Rhodopseudomonas palustris: one gene and its partner. The protein of the gene in region 1 interacts with the protein of each later gene in a pairwise test. Links are inferred from orthologs where the notes say so. Each region holds a gene or a part of one and is shown in the gene's direction. Other genes may lie near its edges.

What was found.
Region 2: the proteins of dnaQ (region 1) and dnaE interact in binary tests that used the Escherichia coli proteins (3 or more experiments, as listed by UniProt). The link is inferred for Rhodopseudomonas palustris from one-to-one orthologs.

The regions. Positions count from the first base shown.
Region 1 is NZ_CP041387.1:4,593,107-4,597,250, forward strand. The notes cover bases 739-3,670. They hold dnaQ (DNA polymerase III subunit epsilon), read left to right. Parts: upstream 739-1,821; coding sequence 1,822-2,520; downstream 2,521-3,670. Other genes in these bases: FLL57_RS21190 (Maf family protein), read left to right, coding at 739-1,092; coaE (dephospho-CoA kinase), read left to right, coding at 1,183-1,782; secB (protein-export chaperone SecB), read right to left, coding at 2,600-3,073; FLL57_RS21210 (Tim44/TimA family putative adaptor protein), read left to right, coding at 3,534-3,670. Also shown: FLL57_RS21185 (pyruvate, water dikinase regulatory protein), read left to right, coding at 1-487; more of FLL57_RS21190, read left to right, coding at 484-738; more of FLL57_RS21210, read left to right, coding at 3,671-4,144. UniProt on the Escherichia coli protein: DNA polymerase III is a complex, multichain enzyme responsible for most of the replicative synthesis in bacteria. The epsilon subunit contain the editing function and is a proofreading 3'-5' exonuclease.
Region 2 is NZ_CP041387.1:2,179,414-2,184,053, reverse strand. What follows is about bases 607-4,640. They hold dnaE (DNA polymerase III subunit alpha), read left to right. Parts: upstream 607-984; coding sequence 985-4,440; downstream 4,441-4,640. Other genes in these bases: FLL57_RS09955 (caspase family protein), read left to right, coding at 4,599-4,640. Also shown: FLL57_RS09970 (DUF3551 domain-containing protein), read right to left, coding at 1-130; FLL57_RS09965 (DUF3551 domain-containing protein), read right to left, coding at 243-488. UniProt on the Escherichia coli protein: DNA polymerase III is a complex, multichain enzyme responsible for most of the replicative synthesis in bacteria. This DNA polymerase also exhibits 3' to 5' exonuclease activity. The alpha chain is the DNA polymerase catalytic subunit.

The DNA.
Region 1 (4,144 bases):
CAATGCCGAGTATTTCCAGCGCATCGATGCGCTGAACTATTCGATGATGCACGACGACGGCCAGCACGTCGAAGGGCTTGAAGAAGCCGATGTGGTTCTGGTCGGCGTGTCGCGCACCTCGAAGACCCCGACCTCGATCTATCTGGCCAATCGCGGCATCCGCACCGCCAATGTGCCGCTGGTGGCCGGCATTCCGATTCCGCACCAGCTCGAGACCTTGAAGAAGCCGCTGGTGGTCAGCCTGCACGCGTCGCCCGAACGATTGATTCAGGTCCGGCAGAACCGGCTTCTGAGTCTCGGCGCCGGCGCCGGCAACGATTCCTATATCGATCGCCAGGCGGTCACCGACGAAGTGCTGCTGGCCCGCAAGCTCAGCGCCAAATACGGCTGGTCACTGCTCGACGTCACCCGCCGTTCGATCGAGGAGACCGCCGCGGCGATCATGAAGCTGCTGGCCGACAGGCAGCGCCAGAGAGGCCCGGAATGACGCTGTGGCTCGGGCCGCAGCCGCTGGTGCTGGCTTCGCAAAGCCGCGCCCGGCAGACAGTGCTCGCCAATGCCGGGATTCCGTTCGACGCGATTCCCGCCGACATCGATGAACGCGGCATCGCGGATGCGTCGGGTCTCAGCGCGCCGGGCGAGATCGCCGCTTTGCTGGCCGAGCAGAAGGCGGCGTTCGTCAGCAATCATCATCCGGGCCGTCTGGTGCTCGGCGCCGATCAGACGCTGGCGCTCGGTGCGCGCGGCTTCAACAAGCCCGCCGATCGCGCCGCCGCCGCCAGGCAGCTCCGCGAGCTCGCCGGCCGCCGCCACGAATTGCATTCGGCGATCGCGATGGTGCGCAACGGCATCACGCTGTTCGCCGACGTCTCGATCGCGCGCATGACGATGCGGCCGCTGACCGAAGCCGAGATCGATGCCTATCTGGACGTTGTCGGTGATAAAGCCACTACCAGTGTCGGCGCCTATCAGATCGAAGGTCTCGGAGTGCATCTGTTCGACGGCATCCACGGCGATCATTTCACCATCCTTGGACTGCCGCTGTTGCCGTTGCTCGGTTTTCTGCGTAGCCAGAACCTGCTGGCGGTCTGACGCGCGGACGACGAACCAGAAAAAAAGCGAGTCTCAGAACCGATCGGAATCGGATCTGAAATGTCTCGCGACGAAGACGGAGGCGACGGAATGCTGGTGCTCGGACTGACCGGTTCGATCGGGATGGGCAAATCGACCACCGCCAAGCTGTTCGCCGAAGCCGGCGTGCCGGTCTATGACGCCGATGCGACCGTGCATAAGATCTACGAGAACGAAGCGGTGCCGGCGATCGAAGCCGCGTTTCCCGGCACCACGGTCGGCGGCAAGGTCGATCGCGCGCTGCTGTCGGCAAAGGTTGTGCATGATCCGGCTGCGATGAAGCGGCTCGAAGCAATCGTGCACCCGATGCTGCGCGCCCATCACCAGCAGTTTCTCGACGATGCCGAGTCATCCGGCGCCGCGGTCGCAGTGGTCGATGTGCCGCTCTTGTTCGAAACCGGCGGCGAAAAGCGTGTCGACGCGGTGGTGGTGGTGACGACCTCGCCGGAGGTGCAGCGTGAACGGATTCTCGCGCGTGACAACATGACCCCCGACAAGCTCGACGCCATTCTGGCTCGGCAGATGCCCGATGCCGAAAAGCGCAAGCGTGCGGATTTCGTCGTGGATACGTCCAACGGACTCGACCCGGTGCGGGCCCAGATCCGCGAAATCCTCGAGGCGGCTGCTAGAATGCCGCGCCGGCGCGATTGATTCGCCGGATCCCCGACAACAACGACCTGATCAGAAGCGATGCGCGAGATCGTCCTCGATACCGAAACCACCGGCCTCGACCCGCTGCGCGGTGACCGGCTGGTCGAAATCGGCTGCGTCGAGATCTTCAACCGGATGCCGACCGGCCGCACCTATCATCGCTACCTCAATCCCGAACGCGACATGCCGGCCGAGGCCTTTGCGGTGCACGGACTGTCGGCCGAGTTCCTCGCCGACAAGCCGTTGTTCGCCCAGGTCGCCGATGAGTTCCTCGAATTCATCGGTGATGACCCGCTGGTGATCCACAACGCCTCATTCGACATCGGCTTCATCAATGCCGAACTGTCACGGCTGTCGCGTGCGCCGGTGCCGCGCGACCGGCTGGTCGACACGCTGCTGCTCGCCCGCCGCAAGCATCCGGGCGTGTCGAACCGGCTCGACGATCTGTGTTCGCGCTACGCGATCGACAATTCGCGCCGGACCAAGCACGGCGCATTGCTCGACGCCGAGCTATTGGCCGAGGTCTATATCGACCTGATCGGTGCCCGGCAGTCGCAGCTCATTTTGGCCGATGTGCCGGCCGAGGTGGTCGGAGCTGCCAGCGAGAACCGTCGCCGCCAGCGACCCGCGCCGCTGCCGAACCGGCTGACCGACGCCGACCTCGAAGCCCACCGCGACTTCATCGCCACCATGGGCGAGAAGGCGATCTGGCCGGACTATTTGGCCGCTGGCGCCTGACTATTTGTCTTCCCGAAACGACAATGCCCGGCACGTCGGCCGGGCATTGCAGAAGTCATGAACGTGAGCGGCGAGCGGATCAGCTCGGCTGGCCCTGCTGCTGGGCGCGCTCGAGGTTCTGGCGATACAGGCCGATGAAATCGACCGGATCGAGCATCAGGGGCGGGAACCCGCCGTCCCGCACGGCGCTGGCGATGATCTCGCGGGCAAACGGGAACAGCAGCCGCGGGCATTCGATCATGATCAGCGGATGCAGGTTCTCCTGCGGCACGTTCAGAACCCGGAACACGCCCGCATAGGCCAGTTCGAAGCTGAACAGCACGCTGCTGCCCGATTCGGCCTTGCCCTCGATCGACAGCGTCACTTCGAATTCGTTCTCGCCGACATTGTTGGCGCCGACATTGATCTGGATGTTGATCGCCGGCTGCTGCTGCTGCGGCGCGAGCGACGCCGGAGCGTTCGGGTTCTCGAATGACAGATCCTTGGTGTATTGCGCCAACACATTGAGCTGCGGAGGAGCACCCTCGGGAGGCGTGCCGTTACCGTTGGTCATCGATGAATCTCCTGGAAGCGGACTGAAGGCGACCGCCGGCCGGCGGCGAGCGTCGCAACAATGGGCGGGTGCTGGGGCGAGTGGCTATCATACGCCTGCGGCGTTCCACAAGGTAGACGGACGCCTCTGCTGGATCCCGGTCCAGCCCTTCGTCAGATACCGGCAATCTGGTCGCCTTGTTCCCGAGGCCGCATCGATAAACCATTCGTTAACCGTTGCCCGACCAGGTTTCGGGCCGCTCCCGGTTTCCGGATCGGCCCGAAACGCGTAAGCTCGCGCGACGACTGCTCCAGAGATCGCGCTTGGGCTTGCGAACCCCAATGGCTGTGCCAAAACGCGCCATTGGCGTGCCGCGGTTGATGCCTACATGGTGAAAACCGGCCTTGCCGCGTTGGCGCCACGAGGCCGGAGACCAAAGCCGCGCCGGCAGGCCCCGGCCCGATCAGAAAGTGAATGCGACGTGGATATTTACACCATTATCTTCCTGGCGCTCGCGGTGTTCATCTTCCTGCGTCTGCGCAATGTGCTCGGCCAGCGCACCGGCAACGAACGGCCCCCGTTCGATCGCGCCGCGGCGCGCGACATGATTTCGGGCAAGCAGGACAACAACGTGATTTCGATGCCCGGCACCGTGATCGATCAGGCTCCGATCGCGCCGAATGCCGACGTGGTGCCGCCCTCCGACCGCTGGAAAGGCATCGCCGAGCCGGATTCCGAGCTGGAACACGGCCTCAACGCCATCGCTCAACACGATTCCTCGTTCGATGCCCGTCACTTCGTGGACGGCGCCAAGAGTGCCTACGAGATGATCGTGATGGCGTTCGCCAACGGCGACCGCCGCTCGCTGCGCGACCTGCTGTCGAGCGAGGTCTATGAGAGCTTCGACGCCGCCATCAAGGATCGTGAAAAGAACGACCTGAAGGTCGAATCCCGCTTCGTCGCGATCGAGAAGGCCGAGCTGATCAGCGCGGAGCTGCGTGATCGCACCGCGATGCTGACGCTGAAATTCGTGTCGCAGATGATCTCCGCGACCCGCGACAAGACCGGTGCGGTGGTCGACGGCTCGCCCGA
Region 2 (4,640 bases), 2.4 Mb from region 1 along the record:
CGTAGCTGCACTCGTCGTACCAGTCGTGATAGCTCTGATACACCCGCAGGCAGACCGGATAGTCCCGCGCCTCGGCGGTGGTGGTCAGGCCGAGGCCGGCGAGCATCGCGATCAGGAACAGCTTGCGCATCGTCGTGGGTATCCTTGCTGAGCGGCCGAGCGCCTCAGCGGCGACTCAAGGCCTACGTACCAGTATTGCAGAAATTTATGACGTCCGAGGGGCCAGGCGCACATGCGCCGGCTCAATGCCGCTTGGCACGGCTGGTCCGCGGCGCCGCCGACGGCTGATACCACGGATTGACTACGCATTGTCCGGCGATGCCCGAGGCCGACGGCCGGCACTGCTCGATCGAAACGTAGCGGCACTCGTCGTAGCGCACCGGGCCGTACACCCGCAGGCAGACCGGATAGTTGTCGTAGGGCGCCTGCGCCGCGGCCGCCGCGGGCAGCATCAGCCCTGCCAGCAGTCCCATCGCTGCAATCCGCATCGTCGTCTCCGCTGCTATGGCGCGTTCGCTGTCGCGAAGCGAGACGCGTCGTCGTCGATCCGTGCGCGAATCCCGAATGACCGTCAATCCGTGTTGCGCCGGTGAACTTCGGGGATAGTAACGTCTCGTTAACGGTCAGGGTTGCTGCGCAGCGCGCTTGCTTGACTCTAGAACGAAATGAGAACAATGTTCTTGTTATGTTCACAAGGTCAGGGAGGCGGACGATGTTGAAGATCTTCATCCAGGAAGCTGCGGCGCTGACGTCGATTGCGCTCTTCATCGGCATGGTGGCGGTGTGGGCCCAGGTGCTGGCGCAGGCCTGAACTCGGACTGCGTTGCGACCGCTTCGGCATAGCGGGGATAAGCAGGCCGCGAATGCTTGCGGTGAAGGGTAAGGGAGCCCACGATTGGGCTTCCGAGTCGGGGGCCGTGACGGCTCCGGTTCCGCAAACCACCCGTTCAACCCGCACGTTTTATCCGAAGAGCCGCCGCGCCGATGAGCAACGCCGGATTCGTCCATCTGCACGTCCACTCGGCCTATTCGCTTCTGAAAGGCTCGATGAAGATCGCCAAGCTCGCGGAGCTGGCGAAGGCCGACCGCCAGCCGGCGCTGGCGCTCACCGACACCGACAACATGTTCGGCGGCCTGGAATTCTCCGACAAGCTGTCGGGCTCGGGGATCCAGCCGATCGTCGGGCTCGAACTCGGAATTGATTTCGGCGACCAGGATCCGAACTCCCGCCACGGCGCACTTGCGACGCCGGCGCGGATCGTGCTCTTGGCGGCGCGCGAGCAGGGTTATCGCAGCCTGATGCGGCTGAACTCGCGTGCGTTCCTCGAAACGCCGGTCAACCAGGTCCCCCATATCAAGCTCGACTGGCTCGACGGCGAGACTGATGGTGTGATCGCGCTGACCGGCGGGCCCGACGGTCCGATCTCGCTGGCGATGCTGACTGACCCGGCGCTCGCCGCGCAGCGCTGCGAGCGGCTGCAGCAGGCGTTCGGCGACCGCCTCTATGTCGAGCTGCAGCGCCACGGCACCGAGGCCGAGCGCCGCGCCGAGGGCGGGTTGATCGATCTCGCCTACGACAAGGGCCTGCCGCTGGTCGCGACCAACGAGCCGCATTTCGCCAGCACCGAGGACTACGAAGCGCACGACGCATTGCTGTGCATCGCCTCCGGCAAGCTGATCGCCGAGACCGATCGTGTCCAGTTCACGCCCGATCACCGCTTCAAGACCCGCGCCGAGATGGCGGTGCTGTTCGCCGACCTGCCCGAGGCGCTGGCCTCGACGGTGGAGATCGCGCAGCGCTGTGCCTATCGGCCGCTGACCCGCAAGCCGATCCTGCCGCTGTTCACGGTCGGCGCCGGCGTCAGCGACGCGGTGGAAGCCGCCGCCGCCGAAGCCGCCGAGCTGCGCCGCCAGGCCGAGCTGGGCCTCGCCAAGCGGCTCAGCGTTCACGGCCTGTCGCCGGGCACGACCGAGGAGGACTACAACAAGCGGCTCGCTTTCGAGCTCGACGTCATCACCCGCATGAAATACGCGGGCTACTTCCTGATCGTGTCGGACTTCATCAAATGGGCCAAGGCGCACGGCATTCCGGTCGGTCCGGGCCGTGGTTCGGGCGCCGGCTCGCTGGTGGCGTATTCGCTGACCATCACCGATCTCGATCCGATCCGTTTCGGCCTGCTGTTCGAGCGCTTTCTCAATCCCGAACGTGTGTCGATGCCGGACTTCGATATCGACTTCTGTCAGGACCGCCGCGGCGAAGTGATCGAATACGTGCAGCAGCGCTACGGCCGCGATCAGGTGGCGCAGATCATCACTTTCGGTACGCTTCAGGCGCGCGGCGTGCTGCGCGACGTCGGCCGCGTGCTGCAGATGCCGTACGGTCAGGTCGACAAGCTGACCAAGCTGGTGCCGCAGAATCCCGCCGCGCCGATCACCCTGAAGCAGGCGATCGAAGGCGAGCCGAAGCTGCAGGCGGCGCGCGACGAAGACCCGATCGTGGCGCGCGCGTTCGACATCGCCCAGAAGCTCGAAGGCCTGACCCGTCACGCCTCGACCCACGCCGCCGGCATCGTGATCGGCGATCGCCCACTCAGCGATCTGGTGCCGCTGTATCGCGATCCAAAATCCGACATGCCGGTGACCCAGTTCAACATGAAATGGGTCGAGCCCGCGGGCCTCGTCAAATTCGACTTCCTCGGCCTGAAGACGCTGACGACGCTCGACGTCGCGGTGAAGCTCCTGAAGCAGCGCGACATCCATGTCGATCTGCACACGCTGCCGATCGACGATGCGCCGAGCTACCAGATGCTGGCTCGCGGCGACGTGGTCGGCGTGTTCCAGGTTGAAAGCGCCGGCATGCGGCGGGCGCTGATCGACATGCGTCCCGACCGGTTCGAGGACATCATCGCGCTGGTGGCGCTGTATCGCCCGGGCCCGATGGCCAACATCCCGACCTACTGCGCCCGCAAGCACGGCGACGAGGAGCCCGAGTATCTGCATCCGATGCTGGAGCCGATTCTGAAGGAGACGTTCGGCGTCATCATCTACCAGGAACAGGTGATGCAGATCGCGCAGGTGATGGCCGGCTACTCGCTCGGCGACGCCGACCTGCTGCGCCGCGCGATGGGCAAGAAGATCCGCGCCGAGATGGACAAGCAGCGCGCGATCTTCGTCGAGGGCGCGGTCAAGAACGGCGTCGCCAAGGACGCCGCCGACACCATCTTCGACCTGCTCGCCAAATTCGCCGACTACGGCTTCAACAAGAGCCACGCGGCCGCCTATGCGCTGGTGTCGTACCACACCGCCTACATGAAGGCGCACTATCCGGTGGAATTCCTCGCCGCGTCGATGACGCTGGAAATCCACAACACCGACAAGCTCAGCGAATTCCGCGCCGAGGCGCAGCGGCTCGGCATCAAGGTCGAGGCGCCGTCGGTCAACCGCTCCGGCGCCACTTTCGAGGTCGGTCCCAACACGATCTACTACGCGCTCGGCGGCCTGAAGGGCGTCGGCCTGCAGGCGGTGCAACAGATCGTCGAGGCGCGCGGCGACAAGCCGTTCGCCTCGCTCGCCGACTTTGCCGCGCGCGTCAATCCGCGCGCCATCAACCGGCGCGTCGTCGAATGTCTCGCCGCCGCCGGCGCGTTCGACTGCCTCAACTCGAACCGCGCGGCGGTGTTCGCGGGCGCCGACGCCATTGTGGCCGCATGCCAGCGCAATCATGAAGCTGCGACCAGCGGCCAGAACGACATGTTCGGCGGCCTGTCGGACGTCCCCTCGATCATCCTGCCGCAGCTCGACGCCTGGCTGCCGTCGGAGCGGCTGCGCCGCGAATACGACGCGATCGGCTTCTTCCTGTCGGGCCATCCGCTCGACGATTACGCCACTGCCCTGAAGCGGCTGCGGGTGCAGTCCTGGAACGAGTTCTGCAAGGCGGTGAAATCCGGCGCCACCGCCGGAAAGGTTGCCGCCACGGTGGTGTCGCGGATGGAGCGGCGCACCAAGACCGGCAACAAGATGGGCATCATCGGATTGTCGGATCCGACCGGGCATTTCGAGGCGGTACTGTTCTCCGAGGGGCTGGCGCAATATCGCGAGGTGCTGGAGCCGGGGGCCGCGGTGCTGATGCAGCTCGGCGCCGAATTGCAGGGTGAGGACGTCCGCGCCCGTGTGCTGCATGCCGAACCGCTCGACGCCGCCGCGGCGAAGACCCAGAAGGGCCTGCGGATCTTCCTGCGCGACACCAAGCCGCTGGAGTCGCTGACCAAACGTCTTCAGCCCCCGGAGTCCCGGGCCGCCGGCGGGAACGTCGCGCTGGTGTTGCGGCTCGATCCGCAGACCGAGGTCGAATTCGAGATTCCCGGCCGCTTCCAGGTTTCGCCGCAGATCGCCGGCGCGATCAAGGCGGTCAGCGGCGTCGAGCACGTCGAGACGCTGTGAGCGGCGAGGGCGCTGACGTCCCATCGCCGAGCCCGGCCGTCGCACCACGCCTTACTCGAGGCGGGATCCATTCAATCGCCGTTCAGGCTGCGGCGCGCTGAAATGCGCGCGACGGCGATCCGTCGGTTCGGCGGCGCCCATGAATCGGGTCTCTGGCCATGCGTTTCCATCCCGTGCTGTCTTTGGTCTCCGCCGTTCTC